DNA from 4 places in the Duganella rhizosphaerae genome. Region 2 is predicted to be linked to each of the others. Evidence: predicted binding sites of a transcription regulator. Region 2 holds the regulator's gene; each other region holds the start of a gene.

Region 1 (3,488 bases), on a different contig from region 2:
GGCCGCCGCCGGTCAGTCGCTGCACGCCAGCCTGCTGTTCGGTGTGCCAGGCATGTTGCTCAGCCTTGCCATCTCGCTCAGTGCCCGCTCCGTCAAGTCGCTGGTCGCCGCCGGCATCATCGGCACCACCGCCACCGCTTTCGCCTTCCGCCTGCTGATGGCCTACTGTCCCGACCCGACCTTCTGGGTGCTGCCGGTCGGCACCGTGCTGACGCTGTCGGCCGCGCCCATTTTCGGCGGCATGATCAATTACATCAGCGCCGCCGTCGCCGTGTGGCTGATACTCACGGTGGGCAATTTCCCTGCGCAGCCGGGACAGATCACCTTCAATCTCGCGTTGCTGGTCATGGGCAGCAGCTTCGCCATGGCGATCTACTTGCATGCCTATTTTCTGAACCTGCGGGTGCGCAGCCACCGTGCTCGACGGGAACTGGCGGAGATGGCGTTCAAGGACCTGGTCACCGGCTTGAACAATCGCCGCAAGTTCACGCTGGAAGTTCGCCGCATGCAATTGCTGTCCTCGCAGACGCCGCTGTTTTTCCTGATGATAGACATCGACGACTTCAAGCAGATCAACGACACGCTGGGCCACGACGCCGGCGACGAAGTACTGATCCACACGGCGCATGTGATCGCCAAGCTGGGCGTGGGTCACCTGTGCGGCCGGCTGGGCGGCGAGGAATTCGGTGTGCTGTTCCAGGGCGAGTCCGCGGACGCGCTGGATTTTGCCACCACGCTGCTGGACGGCGTGCGCGCGGCGACACATCCGCCGCGCACGGTCAGCATCGGCATCGCGGAATTCGACAAGGACAGCGACCTGTCGGTCAGCTACAAGCGCGCCGACGAGGCGCTGTATCTCGCCAAGCGGCACGGCAAGAACCGCTACGTGCTGGCAGGCCCTGTGCAGGACGCCGCCTGAGCCGACGATTGATCGCCGGCATACGCCACGTCAATGACGACGACGGCTGACGCCAACCATACCCAACAGTCCTGCACCCAGCAACAACAACGTAGCCGGCTCCGGTATCGCTTGCAGTACAGGCAAACCGCCAGGTCCCAGCACTGGACTCACCGCCGTCGTGCCGTTGCCGTTAAGGCTGAAGACCGCCGAGCCTACCACGATGGTCGGACGCCCCACGCCACCCAGTGAGCCGGACCAGAACGATGACTCACGACTGTACAGTCCATCCGCCGGCGGTGGCGCCAGGGGCGTGGCGCTGCCGCTGGTGTCCACGGACAGGTCAAATTCGAAGATCAGGTGCGGACTGGCATAGTTCGGACTGGGGCCGACGCTGGCGCCGGCATGGAACTTCGCCAGCGCCAGGTCGCCGGCATCGAGCGCGGACCATACCGGCGAACTCAAGTCAAAACCTCCCGCCGCATCGACCGGCGAGCGCACATCGTGACTCTTTTCAAACGACTGGATGCCGCTGTCGCTGATATGCACGACATAGTCGGTGCTGCCGTTCTGGAAAAACACGTCCATGAACAGGCCGGCCGTCCCGGTGGACGTGAAGCTGCCCAGGTCGTACATCAGATTGAGCGTGTGTCCGAGCGTCGACACCGGCGCACCGGCGGTCGACTGCTCCACGTAAAAGCGGGTGCCGCCCGGCGCGCCGACGTTGAAGCTGGCGGAGCTCACGGTGGGCCTGGCCGGCGCGCCGTTCGTCGCCGAGACCGTCCACTCGGCCGGGCCGAACAGCCCGTCGCTCACATGGGTCGGCGCCGCCTGCGCCGCGCAGGCAAGACCGATACCGGCCAGCGCCAGCAGGAAAGCGCCGCGCACCGCGCCGCGCCTCAGGGAAAATACGTTTGTTGGTGAATGCTTCATGGCTGTCTCCTTGGTTGTGTGTGCTGCCCCGCAGAAGAAGCAAATTCGATTCCAGTTGCATTTGCCACGGCTGGCCGGCTCACATCGCCAGCGCGGCAACGGCGTACTGTAAGTGCAGCCGACACTAAGACAGGAGCCATCAAAAAAGAAAAAGGGCAGCCTCGGCTGCCCTTCAATTGCCCGGCCGCAGCCGCTTAGAAGTGGTACTCAGCCCGTATCATCGGCGTCTTGGCGACATAGCCCTGGCCGCCGGTGGTGGCCGAGGTGTTGCCGAACTTGTTGCGCCAGTACTGATACTCGACGCCGACGCGGAAGGTGTTCTTCGCGTGGCCCATCGCCGCGCCCGCATCAAACATCAGCTGCATGTCGATATTGGTCTCGGCGCCGGTATCGTTGCCCGTTTCGTCCTTGCCCTTCGACGCGATAAAGTTCGCATAGCCCTCGAAGGCCCACAGCGAACCCAGCGGGATGCCCCAGTCCGACGACAGCATCGCATGCGTCTTGTAGGTATAGCGCCCAGTGACGGTGGAGATCGGCGGGAAGGCGCCGCTCGGCGCGTTGCTCTCGTTGAGCAACAGCAGGCTGGTGTTGAAGTGACCGGCCGGCACGTTCCACATAAAAGTCGGTCCCAGCACGAACATGCGCTTGCGCGAGTTGTAGCCCACGTCATTCTTGGTGTTGACGTCGAAACCGGCGGTGATGCCCAGGCCGCGCACCGGGCCGAACTTGTATTCCTGGCCGGTCACCTTGCTCAGGTCGACCGTGTTGCGGTACAGGATGTAGGCTTCGTTGGCGCCGGACTTCTGCGTCAGCGAGGCCGGATCGTTTTTGTCCGACATCAGGAAGTCGGCGTTGAAGAAGTTGGTGCCGTACTTGTAGCCGCTGACGTGGGTCAGCGCCAGGATGTTCTTGGAAATATCGTTGGGATTGAACGGCTCGCGATAGTCGTTGCCGTAGCGCCAGCTGACCGAGGTGTCGCTCCAGTCGGCGGCGTGGACCGAACCGGCCAGGCTCAAAAAGGCGATGCACAGCAGTTGTGGAATTTGTCTCGTTTTCATTTTAGTTTTCCATATTTTAGGACGTGACTGTCCCCGCCGGCGCCGTCAAGGCACGCCGGTGAGGAGGCAGTCGTTGGGGTTAGTTCCTCAGCCTGCGCCGAGGTAGACGAACTTGAAGGTGAACACGCAAGCGATCGCCCAGATCACTGGACGCACTTCGCGCACACGGCCGGTCAACAGCTTCAGCACCGCATAGGAGATGAAGCCGAACGCCACGCCAAGTGCGATCGAGTACGTGAACGGCATGGTCAGCGCCGCGATGGCGGCTGGCACGCTTTCGGTGGTGTCGGACCAGTCGATGTCGACCAGTTCGCGCAGCATGAGGCAGGAAACGTAGAGTAGCGCAGGCGCCGTGGCGTAGCTAGGCACAACGCCGGCCAGCGGCGAGATGAACAGGCAGGCCAGGAACAGCACGCCGACGGCGACGGCGGTCAGGCCGGTACGGCCGCCCGCCTGCACGCCGGCGGCGCTTTCGATGTAGGCGGTGGTGCTGGAGGTGCCCAGCAGCGAACCGGTGACGATGGCGCAGCTGTCGGCCAGCAGCGCCTTGTTCAGGCGTTCCATCTTGCCATTGACCAGCAGGCCGGCGCGGTTGGCCA
Region 2 (3,488 bases):
CGCCGGGCTGGCGGCCGGCTTGACGCGGGCGTAGCTCAGCGCCATGCCGCCCAGGGTCCACTTGCGCACGTACCAGGCCTGCTCGCTGGACAGCTTGCCCAGCAAGGCCCGCTGCCCGGCCCAGCTCTCCAGCCAGCCCAGCGCGCAGGCGGCGTTGCCCTGGCTGGCGTTCTGCGCCACCTCGGCCAGGAAGTCGTCGATCGGCTTGGTGTTGGCGATATTGCGCGCACGCAGCACCGGATCGATGACGGAGTGATGCGCATCCGAGTAATAGCTGTTGGCGTCGATGTCGATCACGGCCGGCGGCGGCGCAGGACAAGCCGAGGCCACGGCATCCGAAAAGGCTAGCGTCAGCAGCCATGCCGTAAATAGTTTAGCTCGTTTCATGCCACTCCCATTGGAAGAATTAGGAAAACGTTTACTCTAAACCATTTAGGCGCAAAAAAGGGCGCCTCTGCGCCCCTAGTTTGATGGTGCCGGGGCCGTTGTTATAGGGCGGCGGCAGCGGGTTCGTAGCTATCCGGGAGATGCTTGATCGCATCGTGGCCGTGCTCTTGGACCTTGGCTTTGTATTTCATGACCTGCCGATCCAGCTTGTCGATCAAGGTATCGATGGCGGCGTACAGGTCCTGCGACAGGCTTTCCACGTAGACGGTCTTGCCCGACATGCGCAGGTTGATTTCAGCCTTCTGGCGTTTCTCTTTCTCTTTGAGGTTATCTACAGTCAGGATGACAGCAATATCAATCACTTGATCAAAGTGGCGGGTGACGCGTTCCAGCTTGTTCTGCACGTATTCACGGATGGCCGAGGTCACTTCGAGATGATGTCCACTGATGGTGAGATTCATACACACTCCTAAAGATAATGTCGCTTCTTACGGTTAGTGCGGAGCCCATTACTGCCGGGCGCGCAGGAACCAAGTAACTACAAAGATTTACGGAGACTGACTGGCGGGATCTTCAACGCTTCGCGATATTTGGCAACAGTGCGTCGCGCAATCACCATGCCTTGTTCTCCCAGCATGTCCGCAATCTTACTGTCGGATAAAGGATTTTTCGGGTCTTCTGCTCCTGTCAATTGCACGATGAGTGCGCGTATCGCCGTCGAACTTGCTTCCCCCCCCGCTTCGGTGGCGACATGGCTACCAAAGAAATATTTCAACTCAAACATACCGTGCGGGGTCAGCATATATTTTTGAGTTGTTACACGAGAAATAGTGCTCTCGTGTAGTCCCAGTGTATCAGCAATTTCGCGAAGCACAAGGGGGCGCATGGCAACCGCGCCATGGGAGAAAAAGTTCTTTTGTCGTTCTACTATCGCTTGTGCAACGCGCAAAATCGTGTCGAAACGCTGGCGCATATTCTTGATCAGCCACTTCGCTTCCTGCAGCTGCGCGCCCATCGCGCCCTCGCCTTTTCCCTGCTTGAGCAGGTTGGCGTACATGGCGTTCACGCGCAGGCGCGGCATGACGTCGTTGTTCAGGCTCACTTGCCAGCCGTTGCGCGCTTTTTTGACGATCACGTCCGGCACCACGTAGTCCGACACGTCCGACGCGAACGCCGAACCCGGATGCGGATTGCACTGGCGGATGACGGTTTGTGCTTCGCGCAAATCCTCGTCGTCGCACAGCAGCGCCTTCTTCAATTTGTTGAAATCGCGCTGGGCAAACCAGGTCAAATGATTTTCAACGATGGCCAGCGCCATGCGCCGCGTCACCATCGGTATGCCCGGCAGGCGCTTGATCTGCAGCGCCAGGCATTCGGACGCGTTGCGCGCGCCGACGCCCATCGGGTCGAAGCTTTGCAGCATCGACAAGGCGGTCTGCAATTCGTCGATCTCCAACTCCAGCTCTTCCGGCAGGCGGGCCAGGATTTCTTCCAGCGATTCTTCGAGGTAGCCGTTCTCGTCCAGCGCGTCGATGATCAGCTCGACCAGCGCGCGGTCGCGCATCTCCAGCACCGTGACCCGCATCTGCTCCATCAGGTGCTCGCGCAGCGTGCAGTGGCTGGCCTCCAGTTGCGGACGCGAGTCCTCGTCGTCGGGCGCCTTGCTGCGGCCGGCGTCGCTCCAGTCGACGTCGGCGTCGCTGCTGGTGCTTTCGGTGTCGGCGGCCGGGCCGTCGTAGTTGTCGGCGTCGGCGGCCGGCGCCTCTTGCGCGTTGGGCGGGCCTTCGGGCGGCGCGTCGCCGACCGGGGCTTGCTGGCTGATGGCGCCGTCCGACAGCAGCCGCAGCGAGCGGTCCAGCGGGTCGTCGAGGCGCTCCAGCAGCGGATTATCGGTCAGCAGCTGTTCCAGTTCCTGGTGCAGCTCCAGCGTCGACAGTTGCAGCAGCCGGATCGACTGCTGCAATTGCGGTGTCAGCGCGAGGTGCTGCGACGTGCGCAGTTGCAAAGACTGTTTCATGGGTTTTACATACGGAAGTGTTCACCCAGGTACACGCGACGCACCGATTCGTTGGCGATGATGTCGTCTGGCCGGCCTGAAGCCAATACCGTGCCCTGGTTGATGATATATGCGCGGTCGCAGATGCCCAGCGTCTCGCGCACATTGTGATCGGTAATGAGGACGCCGATGCCGCGTTCCTTGAGGAAGCGCACGATGCGCTGGATCTCAATCACGGCAATCGGGTCGACCCCGGCGAATGGTTCGTCGAGCAGCACGAAGCGCGGGTTGGTCGCCAGTGCGCGCGCGATCTCCACGCGGCGGCGCTCGCCGCCGGACAGCGACAGCGCCTGGTTCTCGCGCAGCTTTTCGATCTGCAAATCGGCCAGCAGGGTATTGAGCCGTTCATCAATGGCAGCCTTGGATAAAGGCTTGCCGTCCACTTTCTGGATTTCGAGGACGGCGCGGATATTTTCTTCCACCGTCAGCTTGCGGAACACCGACGCTTCCTGCGGCAGGTAGGACAAGCCGAGCGAGGCGCGGCGGTGGATCGGCAGCGACGAGATGTCGGTGCCGCTGATATCGATGCTGCCGGCGTCCGACGGCACCAGGCCGACGATCATGTAGAACGAGGTGGTCTTGCCGGCGCCGTTGGGGCCGAGCAGGCCCACCACTTCGCCGCATTCGACTTGCAGGGACACGTCATGCACGACCTGGCGCTTGCCGTAAGTCTTTTGCAGGCCTTTGACGATCAGGGTGCTACCGCAGGAAGGTTCCATGCTTATTTCCCCGGCGTCGGCACAGGCGCCGGCGTTGCGGCCGGCACCGCCAGCTTGCTCGACGGCTGCAGCACCATGGTGCCGCGTCCGCCGCCCGGCTTGCTGTCGCCGGTGGGGGTGTTCTTGACCTCGAACACTTCCTTGCGGCTGTCGTAGGAAATGAATTCGCTGTCGACCTGGCTGCTCGGCTTGCTGCCTTCCAGGCGCTTGACCTGGGCCTTGGCGAACAGCTTGACCAGCTCGGTCTTGTTGTCGTATTCGATACGGTCGGCCTGGCCTTCGACCCATTGGTCGCCGGCGCCGTCGAGCTTCTGGCGGAAGGTGGC
Region 3 (3,488 bases), on a different contig from region 2:
GCACGAACTGTTTGAGACGCCAGCCGCGCCACTGCTGGCTGGCGTTGACGCGTGCATTGAGTACGCCATAGCCCGGCGCCGCCTTGTCGGCATTGGCGTCCTCCGCATAGATATTGCTGCTGGCGACAGCTTCCAGCGCCGCGCCGAAGCGGTTGTCACTGTCCTTCCACGCCAGCTCGCCGTAGGCATTGGCATTCGGGACGCCCGGCATCCGGCTGCCTTCCGCGACCGCGCCGAAGCCGCGATCGTAGACGGCGCGCAAACTGGTCAATGCCGCGCGCGCGCTCAGGCCATGGCTCCACGCGGTGTCGAACGACAGTTCCATCCCCTGGCGTAGCGTGCTGCCGGCATTGCGATAGCTGGTGCGGCCGCCGGAGCTGCTGTCGACCACCAGTTCGTCGCGCGTGCGGACCTGGAATATGGCGGCGTTGATGTGCGTGGAGTCGCCCAGCCGCGACTTGATACCGGTTTCAAGGTGGGTACTCCGGGACGGCTGCAGACGGAAGTTGAAGCCCGCGCCGGTGCCGGAGTAAAACAGTTCATTGAGTGTCGGCGTTTCGAAGCCGCGCGCGGCGCTGGCGTACACGTTCAGTGCCGGCGAAAGACGATACAGCAGGCCAAGCACCGGCGTGGTGTGGCTGTATTCGAGGCTGCCGCTGTCGTTGCCGTTGCTGAGGAAGCGGTCATCCACTGCGATTTTCACGCTGCTGTGACGCAGGCCTGCGCTCAGAATCCATGCGTCCGACTGCCATTCCGTTTGCGCATACGGATCGAGACTGGTGACCTTGTCGTTCTCGTCGCGGCGCAATGCTCCCTTCACGCCGAATTGGGCGCCGATAAAATTCTCGTAGCCCCGGCGGGTGTCGCTGGATCGGCCATATTCCAATCCGATGGTGGTACTGAGTTTGCCTCCCGCCAGCTCGCCCACGTGCAGCCAGTTCAGGTCCGCGCCGTGGAAGTCGCGGTCGAAATCGACCACGCCGCCGGAATGCGTGGCCGGCGCCTGGAAGGCCTTGGAAAACGCCTGGTACTGGATCACGTCGCGATTGCCGCCGTAGGCTGTCACGCGCAGGCGGTCGTCGCCGAAGTGCTGATCCCAGCTGGCCCCGATCTGCTGGTGGTCGATGCTCTTGCGGGTGTTGTAGCGGTCGGCCAGGGTGCGTCTAGGGTTCAGGGTATCGGTGGTGTCGATCTCGCCGGCGCGCGGGTTGCGCTGGTAGGTGGCCCAGGTTGTGCCCAGTGCGTCCTGGGTATCGTCCTGGCGCAGCGCGTTGGCGACGACGGTCAGGCTGGCGCCGGCCGTTGGCGCCAGCGTCAGCTTGGCGAAAGCCTGGTCGCGGGTGGCTGCGCTGTGGGCGCGGTAGCCGTCGGTTTCGAAGCGCGAAGCATCGAGCACATATCCGATGCCAGCCTGTTTTCCCTGCACATTCAGATCGGCTTTGCGGTTGCCGTAGCTGCCGGCGGTCAGCGTGGTCTCCACCGATGGCGGGCCTTCGCCGTCGCGCGTGAATATCTGGATCACGCCGCCGGAGTGGTTGCCGTAGATGGCGGAGAATGGGCCGCGCAGCACTTCGATGCGCTCGGCCATATCGAGGTTGAAGGTGGCGGCCTGGCCCTGGCCGTCCGGCATGCTGGCCGGGATGCCGTCTGCGACCAGGTGCACGCCACGCACGCCGAAGGCCGAGCGGGCGCCGAATCCGCGTGAGGAGATCTGCAGATCCTGCGCGTAATTCTGGCGGTTCTGCGCCACCAGGCCCGGGACGGCGGCCAGCGCTTCGCTGGCGTTCACACGGGCCTGGCTGTCGCGGATGCGGTCAGCGTCGATCACATCGACGGCGGCCAGCATATCGAACACGGTGTGTCCGACGCGGGTGGCGCTGACCACCACCACCTCCGCCGGCGGCGCGGCGTCGCCGGCCGCAATGGCTGCACCGCTCAGGGCGAACAGCGCCGCCACCGCGTTCAATGGAAAAAGGGCTTGCTTCATATTGTCTCCGTTTTGGTCTGGGTTATGCAGGACCAGTAAGCAATATACCTGCCATCCCGATCTTGCGGTGGCACGCCGATTGCAACGGTATTGGCATTTCCCTGAAAGGCGATATCCATGAATAGCTCTCGCATCCTGTTTTTCCTGGTCTTTTTGCTGTGCGGCCCGGCGATGGCCACCCCCTTTGCCTATGTACCGAACGAGAAGTCGGGCAGCATCAGCGTGATCGATACATCCACCGACGCCGTGGTGCGCGAGATCGCCGCCGGCAAACGGCCGCGCGGCATCGCCGCAGATCCAAGCGGTGCGCGTTTGTTCGTGACCGACGCCGCAAGCAATGCCTTGCTCGTTATCGATACCGCCAGCGGCGCCACGCTGCGCCGCATCACGCTGGGCAAATCGCCCGAAGGCGTGAACGGATCCGCGGATGGCCGTTATGTGGCGGTGGCGATCGAGGAGAGCAATAGTGTCACCCTGATCGACGGGGGCTCGGGGCAGGTGCTGGCGGATATCGCAGTGAAAGGGAAGAACCCAGAGCACGCGGTTTTCAGCCCGGACGGCCGCTGGCTGCTGGTCAGCGCAGAGGAGGCCGAGCAAGTCGATGTGATCGACGTTGCCACGCGACGCCAGATCGGCGCGGTGGCCGTGGGCCTGCGGCCGCGCGGTATGGGCTTCAGTCCCGATGGCGCCCGCGCCTATATCGCTTGCGAACTGGCTGGCGCAGTGTACGTGGTCGATATGGCGACGCTGGCCACGACGGCGCGAATACCGGCCGGGAAGAACGCCAACGGCATTGCCGTCCATCCCGGTGGCCGGCAGGTCTACGTGTCGAACGGTGCCGATGCCAACGTGATGGTGATCGATACCGCCACCAACGCCGTCAGCGCCACCATTGCAGTTGGCAAGCGACCCTGGAACATGGCGCTGACGCCGGACGGCGCCAAGCTGTATGTGGCCAACGGCCGCTCGAACAGCGTATCCGTGATCGACACCGCTGCGGCGGCCAAGCGGGCCGATATCGCCGTGGGCGAATTGCCATGGGGCGTGGTGATTCGCTGAAGAGCTGCTCCATTGGCAAACACCTGTTCCAAACCTGAACAGGTGTTACAGCCCAAGTACGGCTTCGCAGCGCCGTTTTCCCCTGTATTCCAGCGCCGCACCGGCGAAAACGAGCTGGCACGGTGCTTGCGGAAAGGAGAGGGCGCAGTACCCACCGCCGCGTTAAGCGGCCTCATAAAACCACAGCAGAAAGAGGACGACATGAATCTCGCAGACATCAGCAAATTGGGCGTTGCCAATCCATTCAAACAACGCTACGACAACTACATCGGCGGAAAATTCGTCGCCCCGGTCAAGGGCGAATACTTCGGTAACATCACGCCGATTACCGGCCAGGTATTCTGCGAAGTGGCCCGCTCCACCGCCGAGGACGTCGAACTGGCGCTGGACGCCGCCCACGCCGCCAAGGACGCCTGGGGCAAGACCTCGCAGACCGAGCGCG
Region 4 (3,488 bases), on a different contig from region 2:
ACCCTCCAGCCCAACAATGCGCAAGCCCATATCGATAGCGCCACCCTGCTGATCCAGGACAAAAAACTGGCGGAAGCCCGCTCCGAAATCGACGCCGCCCGCAAGATCTCGTCCAACAGCCTGCAGGTGATCTACACCCAGGCCTTGCTCGACTTCCAGGAGGCGAAATATCCGGCGGCGCGCGATTCGCTGCAACTGATCTTGAGGGTGTTACCCGATCACATGCCTAGCTTGCTCCTGATGGGGTCGGTGCAAATGGCCATGGGCTCGTATCTGGAAGCCGAGCTCACGCTGCGCAAATTTCTCGACGCAAATCCGCACCATGCCTACGCCAGCAAGCGCCTGGCCGGCATCCTTTTGAAGAGCGGCAAGACCGACGACGCCATCGCCGTACTGGAGCCGGTGTTGGACGCGTATCCCAAGGACGTGGAACTGCTGGCCCTGGCGGGACAGGCGCAGATACAGGGCCGGCATTTCGCCAAGGCGGCGGAATATTTCCAGGCAGCCAGCGACCTGGCGCCGCAGACCGCCAGCTTGCATACCTCGCTGGGGCTGAGCCGGCTGGGCGCCGGCGAATCGGCGCGCGCGGTGGCGGAACTGGAACAGGCGACCTCCCTGGATGACAAGAACGGCAAGGCCGGCATCCTGCTGGCGATGACCCACTTGCGCAACCAGGAATACGACAAGGCGCTGCTGGCGGTGGCGGCCATGGAGAAAAAAGACGGCAAAAATCCCCTGGTGCAAAACCTCAAAGGCGGCATCCTGCTGTCCAAGCACGACCTGGCCGGCGCGCGCGCCGGCTTCGAACAGGCGCTGGCGCTGGACCCGGCCTACCTGCCGGCCCTCGACAATCTGGCACAAATGGACCTGATGGAGAAAAAACCCGAACGGGCGCGTCAGCGTTACGAAGCGGCGCTCGCCAAGGACAAGAAAAACGTCGGCCTGGCGACTAGCCTGGCCAAACTGGCCCTGACACAAAATAACACGGCGGAAGCGTTACGCTGGCTGGAACGCGCCACCACCGACCATCCCGAGGCCTTGACCCCGGCCTTGCAGTTGGCGACGCTTTACCTGCGCACCGGCGCCAGGGAAAAATCGCTGAAGCTGGCGCAGGCCATCCAGACCAGCCATCCCGCCGATCCCGACGCGCTGGCGCTGCTGGCGCAGGTCCAGGCTGCGAACGGCAACCAGGAAGCCGCGCTGGAAAACTATACCAAGCTGGCCGCATCGCAACCGGCGTCGGCCGCGGTGCAACTGCGCATCGCCTATGCCCAGGTCGCGCTCAAGGACAATGACGGCGCCCTCGATTCAGTCAAGAAAGCCCTGCGCTTGAAGGAAGACTGGTTCGAAGCCCAGGTCCTGGCGACGACCTTGCTGGTGGATGGCAAAAACTACGCGGAAGCGCTGGCCACCGCTCAAACCGTGCAACGCCAGCGGCCCGAGCTGCCGGCGGGGCTGACGCTGGAGGGCGATATCTGGATGGCCCAGCACAAACCGCAAGAGGCGCTGCGCGCCTACGAGCGGGCATTCAAGATGAGCCAGGTGCCGCCGCTGGCGATCAAGATCCACCAGGCCCTGCTGCTGGCGGGCAAAACCAGGGAAGCGAGCCTGCATGCCGCCCAGTGGCTGCAACAACACCCAAGCGAACCCGTCTTCCGGTTCTACCAGGCCAGTGCCGATCTGGCGGCAGGGCGATACAAGCCGGCGATCAGCTCATTCGAGGCCATTGTCCGGCAAGACCCGAAAAATGCCGTGGCGCTCAACAACCTGGCCTGGGCCTACCAGCAGGACAAGGACCAACGCGCCCTGGCGACCGCCGAACGGGCTTACCAGCTGGCCGGCGCCAATTCCGGCGTCCTCGATACCCTGGGCTGGATCCTGCTGGAGAAAGGCGAAACGGGCCGCGCCCTGCCCTTGCTGCAACAAGCCAAGACCCTGACGCCAGACGTGCCCGACATCGGCTACCACCTCGGCATGGCGCTGATGAAGTCCGGCGACAAACGCGCCGCGCGGCGCCAGTTCGAACAACTGCTGGCCGCTAACAAAGACTTCCCGCAACGCGCCGAGGTGAAGGCGATGCTGGAGTCCTTGTAGGCGTGAGCCGCGTCGCAAGACTGTCGATTTTCTTTACATGCTTTCTCATCGCGCCGGGATATTTTTAAAAAATACTTTAAAAACAATCACTTGGAAGGACCTTCAAGCATGGCTTGGCATTTGCTTAGTAGTGGGTAGCCGACTGACTCCAACTGGTCGGCAAGGTATTGAAACCCCACCCTAGCGTAGCGATACTCCAATCATCAAGGAAGGAAACAAAATGAAAAAATCAAGCATACTAGGCGCTCTGCTGGGAGCGCTATTTGCTGCCGGCGCAGCCCAGGCGACCACGCTGAACACCACCAGCGCCGCCAACGTGATCTTTGCAGGCAACCCAGGTGAACCGGCCGCCCCTTCGGCCTTGGGCGGCGACGGCATCCTCCAGAACTTCACCGGCATCGACTGGCACCAGAACGGCGCGGGCCTGGTTCAGGGCTTTAACCTGACCCCCGCCAACAACACCGGCGATTTCGTCGATTTCACCCTGACGTATCAAGCCTTCGCCGCCGTCATCAACACCACGTCGCCAACGCCGGACCTGCGTGTCGCCCCACCCGGCCCCGCAGTCGGCACCTACGAGCTGACGACGGTCGCCACCCTGCACGAACGGGGAACTTGCCTCAACGCAGGTTGCTCCACGGTGGCGATCACCTTCACGCCCGCCACCAGCAGCAGCTGGTCGATTTATTTCGATAAAGCGCCCAATGCCAATCAAGCGGCCGGCACCGGCTTCACCGATGGTGCGCTGATGCTTTCCGGCAGCTGGGATTCGGAACTGTCGACCTTCCTGGCTACCGGCACCTCCGGCACGCCCGGCGCCACCGGTGTAGGCTCGGCGACCTTGATCGGCACCGTGTTGTTCACCAACGCGGCCTTCGTCTCGCCGGCCCTGGCCGGTACCCGGTTCGACACCACGCTCAACTTCCCCGGCCCCGCCGCGCCTGACTTCACGCGCCCGCTGCTGGTCAATGGCATCGCCACCGGTCCCAACACGGACACGCAATTCGTGTTGAATATCGATGGCGCCCAGCAGTTCACCCCCGTACCTGAGCCAGCCACCCTGGCGCTGGTTGCCGCAGGCATCTTCGGGATGGGTTCGCTGGGCCGTCGCCGCGAGCAGAAGAAATAGTCGGTCGTCAGGGCTAGCAATCGATACAGGCCGGCGCTTCAGGGCGCCGGCCTTTTTTCATTGCCCGGTTTTATTTCAAGCGGCGTGCCGGGCTGCCGCCCCACACTTCGCCGCTGCCGATGCGCGTGCCTTTGGCCACCAGCGAATTGGCCGCCACGATCGCGTTATCGCCTATCGTCACGCCGGACAACACCACCGCATGGGCGCCTATCGTCACATGGTCGCCTATCGTGATGAAATAGTGGCCCAAGGTGTCGCCCTCGAT

What was found. The regulator sigma-54, encoded in region 2, starts transcription at its own class of promoters, with help from an activator protein. The targets are predictions, from matches to a motif close to TGGCANGNAANCTGCTTT.
Region 1: RUGAMON1_RS18510 (PEP-CTERM sorting domain-containing protein) is a predicted target of sigma-54. The motif match lies at 1,868-1,885, and genes of this name have one in related genera.
Region 3: RUGAMON1_RS31775 (beta-propeller fold lactonase family protein) is a predicted target of sigma-54. The motif match lies at 2,056-2,073, and genes of this name have one in related genera.
Region 4: pepA (flocculation-associated PEP-CTERM protein PepA) is a predicted target of sigma-54. The motif match lies at 2,204-2,221, and genes of this name have one in related genera.

What each region holds. Positions count from the first base shown of each region.
Region 1 is NZ_BPWK01000008.1:142,475-145,962, reverse strand. Features, by position in the region: gene RUGAMON1_RS18515 (GGDEF domain-containing protein) at 1-919, shown strand, start outside; gene RUGAMON1_RS18510 (PEP-CTERM sorting domain-containing protein) at 950-1,831, opposite strand; gene RUGAMON1_RS18505 (outer envelope protein) at 2,026-2,889, opposite strand; gene RUGAMON1_RS18500 (NCS2 family permease) at 2,977-3,488, opposite strand, start outside.
Region 2 is NZ_BPWK01000016.1:84,781-88,268, forward strand. Features, by position in the region: gene RUGAMON1_RS26825 (alginate lyase family protein) at 1-387, opposite strand, end outside; gene hpf (ribosome hibernation-promoting factor, HPF/YfiA family) at 489-848, opposite strand; gene RUGAMON1_RS26835 (RNA polymerase factor sigma-54) at 926-2,404, opposite strand; gene lptB (LPS export ABC transporter ATP-binding protein) at 2,410-3,162, opposite strand; gene lptA (lipopolysaccharide transport periplasmic protein LptA) at 3,165-3,488, opposite strand, start outside.
Region 3 is NZ_BPWK01000027.1:10,277-13,764, reverse strand. Features, by position in the region: gene RUGAMON1_RS31780 (TonB-dependent receptor family protein) at 1-1,987, opposite strand, end outside; gene RUGAMON1_RS31775 (beta-propeller fold lactonase family protein) at 2,105-3,046, shown strand; gene adh (aldehyde dehydrogenase) at 3,248-3,488, shown strand, end outside.
Region 4 is NZ_BPWK01000012.1:87,688-91,175, forward strand. Features, by position in the region: gene prsT (XrtA/PEP-CTERM system TPR-repeat protein PrsT) at 1-2,094, shown strand, start outside; gene pepA (flocculation-associated PEP-CTERM protein PepA) at 2,315-3,223, shown strand; gene RUGAMON1_RS23010 (acyltransferase) at 3,294-3,488, opposite strand, start outside.